DNA from 2 places in the Marinobacter sp. M1C genome. Region 2 is predicted to be linked to the other one. Evidence: predicted binding sites of a transcription regulator. Region 2 holds the regulator's gene; the other holds the start of a gene.

Region 1 (4,416 bases), 530 kb from region 2:
TGCAGGCCCCAGGCGGTGCGTCGCTCAATTCAAACCAGCTGCCGGTAATGAGTTTTACCGAGCTGTTTTTAAGCGCCGCCCAGGCGCGGGGAATGCCAGCCACCGAGCAGGCATCGGTAATGGCCAGAGCGCTATAACCCAGCCCTGCGGCTTGTTCTGCCAGCTCATGGGGATGCGAGGCGCCGGTCAGAAAACTGAAGTTGCTGAAGCAGTGCAGCTCGGCGTAGCTTTCATGGCTTTTACCACTTATATAGCTTTCAGACTGCATCAGCCAAACCACCCGTGTATATGCCAGCCCTGACTGGCATCCCGAAACACCCAAGCCAGTTGGCCACTGGGTAATTGGGCGATGTAATAATCCCGTTGTACCCTTTGGCCATCCCACCAGCCGCCACTGATGCGTTCCGGGCCGGCAAACCAGGCCTGCGGCTTGGTGTGTAAAGGTTGAGGCTTACGCATTAGCCACAGCGGGCGGCAAGGTAACGGATTCTCCGCGGCGTTGGCTTTGCGCTGTTTGCGTTGTACATCGGCACTGGCCCAGGCCTGCTCAGGGCGGTGATCAGCGTGTGGCACCAGTTGTTGCAACGCGCCGTCGCCCAGCCGGGCCTGCAGGCGGCTGATCAGCGTGTGCCAGGCTTCGTTCATATCTGGGGTTTCACCCAACAAATCCTGTCCGCTGGCGGCTTCACGCCCAATAAAGCGTTTTACTAGCAATACCAGTGACACCACCGGAGCTTGCAGAGGCTGTTGTTCAAAGCGTAAGCGAATCAAATTCAGAAAAGCCTCGGCCCGATGCTCCGGGCCGGACGTGCGTATGTGCAGGCGGGTGGGTTCTGTGTAGCGATAGCACAACAACACATTCAGACTGTCGGTTTCCTGCTGGCGCCAGCACAGGTCTTCTTCCAGCTCAATCAATATGCGTTGTAGTGGAAATAGCAGTCCCTGGGAATGTTCGATGTCTTCGGCAAAATCCGCTTGCTGGCGAAATCGGTGCGGAGGCTGCCAAGGCATTTGTGGGTCTGGTCTTGTACCTTGTATTTTTTGGCTATGAGCCAGAATTTTCGGGCCCAGCCGCCGCGCTAGTTCGGCTGCGGGCAGCGCGAACAGGTCGCTTAAGGTGTTCAGGCCTAACCGCTGCAGGCGGGTGCAGGCCTGGGCGTCAAACTCTGCTGCCGACAGTAGCAGCTGATCCAGCAGACGCTGCATGTGGCCCTGGTCGGCGCTGCATTCACCTTTGCCGGTACGGGCAATCAGCCTTGCTGCCAGCGGGGTGTGACCAATGCCCAGCCAGGCCGTCAGGTGGCGTTCGTTCAAGCCTTGCTCTATGGTTTCCCACACCGCCGGCAAACCACCGTACAGCTTTTGTAGACTGCCGATTTCAGCCAGCAGGCCATCTGGCGGCACCAGGGTAATGTGTGCGACACAGCGGTACAGCCAGCGGGCTTGGTCCTGCAACACCCGGGCTTCTTGCTGCGGATCGGTGCGAACCATCGCCAGATCTGCCACCAGGCTAAGCGCGGTTTTCAGCCGCATGCCGGGCTGCACGCCTTGGCTGCTGGCCTGAGCGCAAGCCTGAAGCACCTTCTGGCCAGATGCGTCCACAATCACCAGCGCTGCGTCCTGCTGGCGGGAGCGGCGGAGATGATCCAGCAGTAATTGAGGAAAATGCAGGTGTAACCACAGCATAAAGGGCTACCGGGCCGGCCTGGGCCAGGGGCCCTTAGCCACGCGGCTGGTTTCGGCCGCAGCCAGGCCGGCCCGATGCGGCAACGGCAGTTCGCAGTGCTGGCCAGGCCAGCTGCCGCGGCGTTTGAGTATCTGCACGTGCAGGCATTGATTAGCGTCTGGCTGCAACTCAAGGCGCAGAGCCGCCGGTGAATTTTGCGCCGCATGGCAGCGTTCGCGAAACAATACGCACACGTTACTGCCAGCTTCAGCGGCCAGCTGTAAGCGCCGTACATCCCGCAACGCCAGCTTGCCGGGCCAGGCCATAACCAGCCCGGTGACCGGTGAGCGCAGGCAGTTTTCCAGGGTCCATAAAAAATCGCCGCTGTCCTGGGTGTGAATGACCACCACCTGGTCAAGGTCAACACCTTCACGCACCAGCGCCGGGGCATAAGGAATGTGCGGTGGGTTCAGCCAGAATACGGTTTTTCCGCTATGGGTCAGGCGTTGCATCAATGGCAGCAGCAAATGCAGCTCGCCAATACCGGGTGTGTCCAGCAGGCATTCACTGAGTGCTCCCCGCGGCCAGCCCAGCCCGCCCAGCTGGTTATCCAGCGCTTGGTAACCAGTAGATTCAGCCGGTTGACTGGTGTGAACAGGCTGATGGCCCTGCCAGACACGGGCGCTTTGCTTTAAGGCGGATAGAAGTTCATTCATGGCTAAATCTCGAAGTACTGTTTAAATATACAGTATTCCGAACAGGGCTAGATTTCAACCGCCAGGATTAACAATTTGAATGACAGGGTCACCGTTTACAGTGGTAGTCTTGGCATAAAATGAAAACTGGGAAAGCCATTTTATGGCAGTGATTGCAGGTGTCGACCTTGCCTGGCAGGGCAATCGCAACCCCACGGCTATTGCGGTAGGGTACGTTGCCGACGGCGCTATAGCAGTGACCGGCGTGCTTGAAAACCTTCACGGTTTTGACGCCGTTGCCAGTGCCCTGGATTCTATCGACGGTCTTCACGGTGTGGCGGTAGACGGCCCACTCATCATTCGTAACCCGAGCGGACAGCGGCCCTGTGAACGCGGCATCGGGGTGGCTTATGCTGCGCGAAAGGCATCCTGCCACGCCTGCAATCTGACTCTGTTCCCCGCGTCTAACGGCGTGTTGCTGGGTGATCATTTGCACACAGCCGGCTTTGGCCATCTGGCTGCGCCCGGGCAAAAGTGGCAGCTGGAGTGTTATCCCCACCCCGCGCTGATCGAAATATTTCAGCTTCCTGAGCGTCTGTTTTATAAAAAAGGCCAGGTAACGGATAAGCGTCAGGGCCAGGCCCGGCTTGCCAGTTTGCTGCTCAGCCTGGCGCAGTCCCAAAGAATGGCGTTGACCATAGGCTCGTTATTTTTACCCTATCTGGATGCGCAACGTATTCAATCTTTGCGTGGCGCAGCTCTGAAGCATAACGAAGACGTACTGGATGCGATTGTTTGCCTGTATATTGCGGCTTTGTACCAGGCTGGGAACAGTGAACGAGTGTTCGGCTGCACGGAACAGGGCTATATCTACGTGCCCCAGGGCGCGTGCTGAATAAGGAGGCTTTATGACCGAACTGACCGAAACCATGATCGAATGCCCCTACTGCGGTGAGTCTATCGAGGTGCTGATCAACCCTGAAGATGCGCAGCAATCATATATTGAAGACTGTCAGGTGTGCTGCAAGCCGATCACCTTCGTTGTGACAGAGGCAAATAACGGTGACTTGTCGGTGGCCGTGTACAGTGAAAACGACACTTATTGAATGCGATGGAAGTAACAGATAGACGGCCTCTAGCCCTTGGCCAGCATTCCCTCACGCCAGCGATCCCAAGGGGGAAGGGGGCCTAGTGATTCGAACAGATAGTTGAGGAAAACGCGAACCTTGTGTGAGCGAAGGCGTCGTTCGGTGGTCAGCACGTGGATGTCGCGGCGCCCCGGGTTAACCTCACAGCGCCAGAAATCGAGCAGAGCGACCAGCGCGCCGGATTTGAGTTCGCCGGCAATCAGCCAGGTCGGGAACATCACCAGTCCCTGACCCAGTAGAGCGGCCTGAACCAGGCTGACGGCGTCGTCGCTGTAGAGATTGCCGGTAACATCGAAAGGCGTGGCGCTGGCCTGATTCGGAGCCTGAAAGAACCAGCGTTGTCGGCCCATTTCGCCCTGATAAAGTAGGCAGTTATGGTCGATGAGTGACTCTGGCGATTCGGGCTCGCCATGCGCCTGAAGATAACTCGGCGCAGCGGCGATTACGTAGTTCATCGGCGCCAGACGGCGTGCCACCAGCGACGAATCTGAGAGCTCACCCACGCGGAAGGTGACATCATGCCCTTCACGAACCGGGTCAACCACTCGGTCGTTAAGCTGCAGTTCAGCCTTGAGCGAGGGGTACCGACACTGAAAACGGTGCAACAGTGGCACGACCTGCCGCTGACCGAAAGCCACAGGTGCGTTGATGCGCAGTGTGCCGCTGAGCTCAGCGTCTGAATGCATCAGTGCGTCCGTGGCGAAGTCGAGCCGCTCCAGAATATCGCGCACTTCTTCGTAGTAGCGCAAACCCGCTTCTGTGAGCGTCACTGCACGGGTATGCCGGTAGAACAGTGGCTGGCCCACGGCCTCCTCCAGTCCCCGAATTTGCCGGGAAATAGAGGACACAGCGCGATGGAAATGACGGGCGGTCGTCGTAAAACTCCCAGTGGCAGCGACCCGTTCAA
Region 2 (4,416 bases):
TGTTGTTTGATTTGAACGGATATTTCAAGACACAGCTACGATTTTTTAGGCGGTTTTTGATTGTTCAGGCAAATTTTCAAAACGGAAGTAGACAGCGGACAACGCGGCTTTGAAACTGTTATAATACTTGGCTTATTTCAGGTTTCAGCGAATTTCGGTGCTGGTGAATTTCACAGGGCCAATTACGCCAACATTAACAGCAGAAACAGTTGCGAGGGTATATGGCAGCAGCGTGGCATTCCCATCTTGCCGGCAAACTGGCACTGGCGCAGACATTATTACGACTTGCTGTTAACAGCAATCAGCCCTTACAGCAGGAAGCCTGCAAACAAGGTGCCATTGAACTCATGCTGCGATCGAGAACGCTGCTGCTGTATACCCTGGCAGTGTGTTATCAGCAACGCAAAGGGCAACCCCAGAGCATTGACCAACTGGGCAAATTGATCGGAGCCGCTGCGCCGGAAGTTCAGCAACTGCTGGTATTACAAACCAACGCTGATAGTTGGTGGAACCATTTGGAGCAACTTGGAGACGCGCAGAACCGGCCACCTGCGGCAAAAAAAACCGTCAGCAACGACAACATTATTGCCATCACTGCGGCCGTTGGCGCAGACCGTTCGCTGGCATCGGTTCAAGCCAGCCTAAGCGCAATAAAGCAATTTTCAGCCGATGTGGAAGCAAGACACAGCGAGTGGTAAAACATCCCCGCGCGTACTTTTTCGTTGGCGAACATAAAGGTTCGGATCATGTCACCATCGTTTTTTGAAATTATTCAACTCAGCAACGGCGATTACGCTTTGCGCCGCGTTGACGACGACGGCGCGCCATTGGTGCGTATCAGTTTTTCCGAAGAAGCCAAAGACATGATGGACGACCGCCAGATGCAAGTGGCCAAAGCCATGATTGCGGCAGGCATTGACGCCGCGGGCGATAGCGCCCAGGACCTGGACTGGGATAGCAATGACAGTGTTAGCGACAGCGACGTGGAGTGGTTTGATGCGCCCCACAGCCCGACGCTGCATTAACGCTAGCGCAGAACTCTATTAGCGCTGGCGCAATACTCTTTACTAACGCTGACGCAAAACGACGCCGTGGCTGTTGCCCGCGGCGGATGCCGCCTGAAGTGCCTCGAAACACGTTTTATTCAGCTTTTCGGTCCACAACACCACCGCATGACATGTGCCCACCCTGAGCGCCCGCTCCGCCAACTTGCGCGCCGGATGCTCGGCGCTGGAACGCAAAACCAGCAGCTCACCGGCAACAATACCGTGCATTTTTTGCCATTTGCTGACCAGCTCCTGAGGTGGGTCAATCCATGCCAACCAGCGCTTTTCCTGGTTCAGCTGGGTCAGCATTGGCAATAACAGCTGAAAATTTTCCACCTGACCCTGGGGCAAGATGATTTCGGTGACGTTACCAGCACACACCGGGTCTGGCCGGGGCTGAACTCGCACAGGCTGCGCCTGCTCTGCCACTCGCGCTGCGATCTGTTGCTGGTATGCAAGATTGCCGTTAAAGCTCAGTTGTTCCATGATTCCCCGCCCTTCTTTATGTCGGTTTTCTGTCGCTACGGATCAGTGCAAGTCGGAGCGGCGAATAACACCAACGCCCAACCCTTCAATGAACAGATCCTGCTCGGTCAGATCCACTTCAATCGGCGCGAAGTCGTCGTTTTCCGCCACCAGATACACTTTATTACCTTCTTTACGGAAGCGCTTCACCGTCACTTCATCACCTACCCTGGCCACCACAATCTGGCCGTTGTGAACGTCCTGAGTGCTGTGTACTGCCAGCAGGTCACCGTCTAGAATACCGATATTCTTCATGCTCATACCACGTACTCGCAGCAGGTAATCCGCCGCCGGCGAAAAAAAGCCGGGTTTTAAAGTGCAGTGGTCTTCCACGTGCTCCTGAGCCAGAATCGGGCTACCGGCTGCCACTTGGCCAATCACTGGCAAACCCAGGTCCTGCTCGCTTTCTGGCAGGCGAATACCGCGGCTAGCGCCGGGCACCATTTCAATGGCACCTTTGCGTGCCAGAGCCCGCAAGTGCTCTTCCGCCGCATTGGCGGAGCGGAAACCCAGCTCAGCTGCAATTTCGGCGCGGGTGGGCGGATACCCGGTTTCATCCAGATAGCGGCGGACGATATCCAGCACTTGGGACTGCCTGGCGGTGAGTTTCATGTTTGGGATCCGCTGTGTCATAACATACCCTGTTTGTTTATACAGTGATTCGACTATATACAGTGTTTTATCCAGTGTAAACCCTGTTTATGGCATTTCCCCCACTTGCTCGGTTACCAGCGTCAGACACCTAATGTGCTATGGTAATTCTGCCCTTATAAGCCGCGCTTGAAGCGCTTAAGACTGATTGAAAGGTGTAATAATGACGCAAAAGAACGTCTGCAAAATTCCCTCTGTAACTCACACTGCCAGCGGAGCAGAGCGCCGGGTTGGTGTGGAAATCGAGCTTTCAGGTTTAAGCTACGAAACGCTGGTGCGCGAAGTCGCCAGCCTGCTCAACGGTGCGCCGCAACCGCGGTCGCGCTACGTAACCGCAGTGGATACACCGCTGGGTGAGTTTGTGATCGAGCTGGATTCTGACCCTATTAAAGATCTGGACCTGACCGGAGCTGACGTGCCGGAAATCCTGCGTGAGCTGGGCGGCCAGGCTATGGACGTGATTGACGCCGCGGCCGAGCGTATTGTGCCGCTGGAAATTGTCGGGCCGCCCATCGGTTTTTCCCAGGTGGAAGAGGTTGAGCGGCTGATCAAAGAACTACGCAGCCTTGGTGCTCTGGGCAGCCGCGAGTCCATTTATTATGCCTTCGGACTGCAACTGAACCCGGAACTGCCGGATTTACAGGCGTCCACCATTACACGCTATTTACAGGCGTTTGCAGGCTTGTACGAGTGGCTGAAAAACCGCCATCAACTGGATGTCAGCCGGCGTTTTACGCCCTACATAGAGCCCTGGGCGGCTCGCTATACAGAACTGCTGATGAAAGACGACTACGCGCCATCGTTGAAACAGCTGATGGAAGACTACCTGCAGCACAACCCCACCCGAAACCGCGCACTGGATCTGCTGCCGCTGTTTGCCCATCTGGATGCGCCGTTGCTGGCCCGACATGTACAAGACCCGCGCATCAAAAAACGGCCTACCCTGCATTACCGGCTACCGGATTGCGACATCGACAACCCGCAGTGGAATTTCTCTTCGGTATGGAATGACTGGGTAATACTGGACGACATTGCCAACAACAGCGAAGATTTGGCGCAGCTTCGGGCTCAGTTTCGCGATTCCGGTACTATCACCCTGCACAGTCTGACCCACAGCAAACCGGAAACCATTCACCACTGGCTTGAACACAAAGGCTATGTCTGAACGGATGGAACAAGACTCCCCGCCCGGGCTGACCATTGGAGTCAGTGGCCCGCGCCGACGCGGACCGGCCCAGCGGTTGATTACGCTGGCGCTGCGCATGCAGGGTGCGCGCACCCACTACATACGCCCCGGCGCCCAGGTAAACGTGAGCCTGCTGGACGGCCTGGTGCTTTCCGGCGGCACTCACGTGCAGCCGGCACTGTATGGGCAGCATCCGATGGTAACGGCGAATTACGATAAACGCCGCGATGAAACCGACCAGCGCCTGCTGTTAGAAGCTGAAATCCTGAACCTGCCGGTGCTGGGTATATGCCGCGGCGCACAGTTGATTAACGTGCATCGTGGCGGCTCGTTGTGCCAGAACGTGACCCCACTGCGCCAACACACCCGCCATCGCCCGCTGCTGCTGCCTCTGCAAACCGTGAATGTGGTGGATCACACTCGCTTGAGCCAGATCATGCGCGCGCCGGTTATCGGTGCAAACCGTATCCACAGCCAAGCCATTAAAAAACTGGGGCAAGACCTGCGCGTAGTGGCGGTGGATAACGATCTGTTCGTGCAGGCCATCGAAAATACCCGTGGCCAGTGGCTAATGGGACTGCAATGGCACCCTGAGTATCTGCTTTATCACAGCGGCCACCGCCGTATATTCCGCCATTTTGTAGACGAAGCCTGTCGCCTGAAAATGGCCAGACTGAACGCCGAGCTTTAACAGTACTTTAGCCGTTTTTTAAAAATCCCGGGTATAGAAAATGTCCAGCGAGGCCGCCAGACCGCTGGCGGCCTCAAGATAAAAATAACGCCCTAAATCGTACCGCAGGGCCACCGTGGTCACCGGCTCAAAAATGCCCACGCCGTAACGAATGCTGAGTTCGTCGGTCAGATAACCGCTGGCCACAACCGCGGTCTGGTCTCCGCTGCCCTGGGCTTCAAGGGTCAAATCACGAATGCCAAACTCTGCGCCCAGCGCGCCGGTAATCTTGTTGGCCTGGTTCAAACCCAATGACAGCGCTGCGCGACTCATTTGGC

What was found. The regulator LexA, encoded in region 2, represses DNA repair genes until DNA is damaged. The targets are predictions, from matches to a motif close to CTGTNTNNNNANACAG.
Region 1: a site for LexA is predicted at 2,400-2,415, ahead of imuA (translesion DNA synthesis-associated protein ImuA). Genes of this name have one in related genera too.

What each region holds. Positions count from the first base shown of each region.
Region 1 covers NZ_CP092289.1:1,769,089-1,773,504, forward strand. The annotation lists gene MIH19_RS08425 (error-prone DNA polymerase) at 1-268, opposite strand, end outside; gene MIH19_RS08430 (DNA polymerase Y family protein) at 268-1,686, opposite strand; gene imuA (translesion DNA synthesis-associated protein ImuA) at 1,693-2,382, opposite strand; gene MIH19_RS08440 (DUF429 domain-containing protein) at 2,525-3,256, shown strand; gene MIH19_RS08445 (CPXCG motif-containing cysteine-rich protein) at 3,270-3,467, shown strand; gene MIH19_RS08450 (LysR family transcriptional regulator) at 3,497-4,416, opposite strand, start outside.
Region 2 covers NZ_CP092289.1:1,237,685-1,242,100, reverse strand. The annotation lists gene MIH19_RS06060 (DUF6586 family protein) at 222-698, shown strand; gene MIH19_RS06055 (hypothetical protein) at 747-1,025, shown strand; gene MIH19_RS06050 (SulA-like leucine-rich domain-containing protein) at 1,068-1,532, opposite strand; gene lexA (transcriptional repressor LexA) at 1,575-2,183, opposite strand; gene MIH19_RS06040 (amidoligase family protein) at 2,386-3,387, shown strand; gene MIH19_RS06035 (type 1 glutamine amidotransferase) at 3,380-4,099, shown strand; gene MIH19_RS06030 (translocation/assembly module TamB domain-containing protein) at 4,118-4,416, opposite strand, start outside.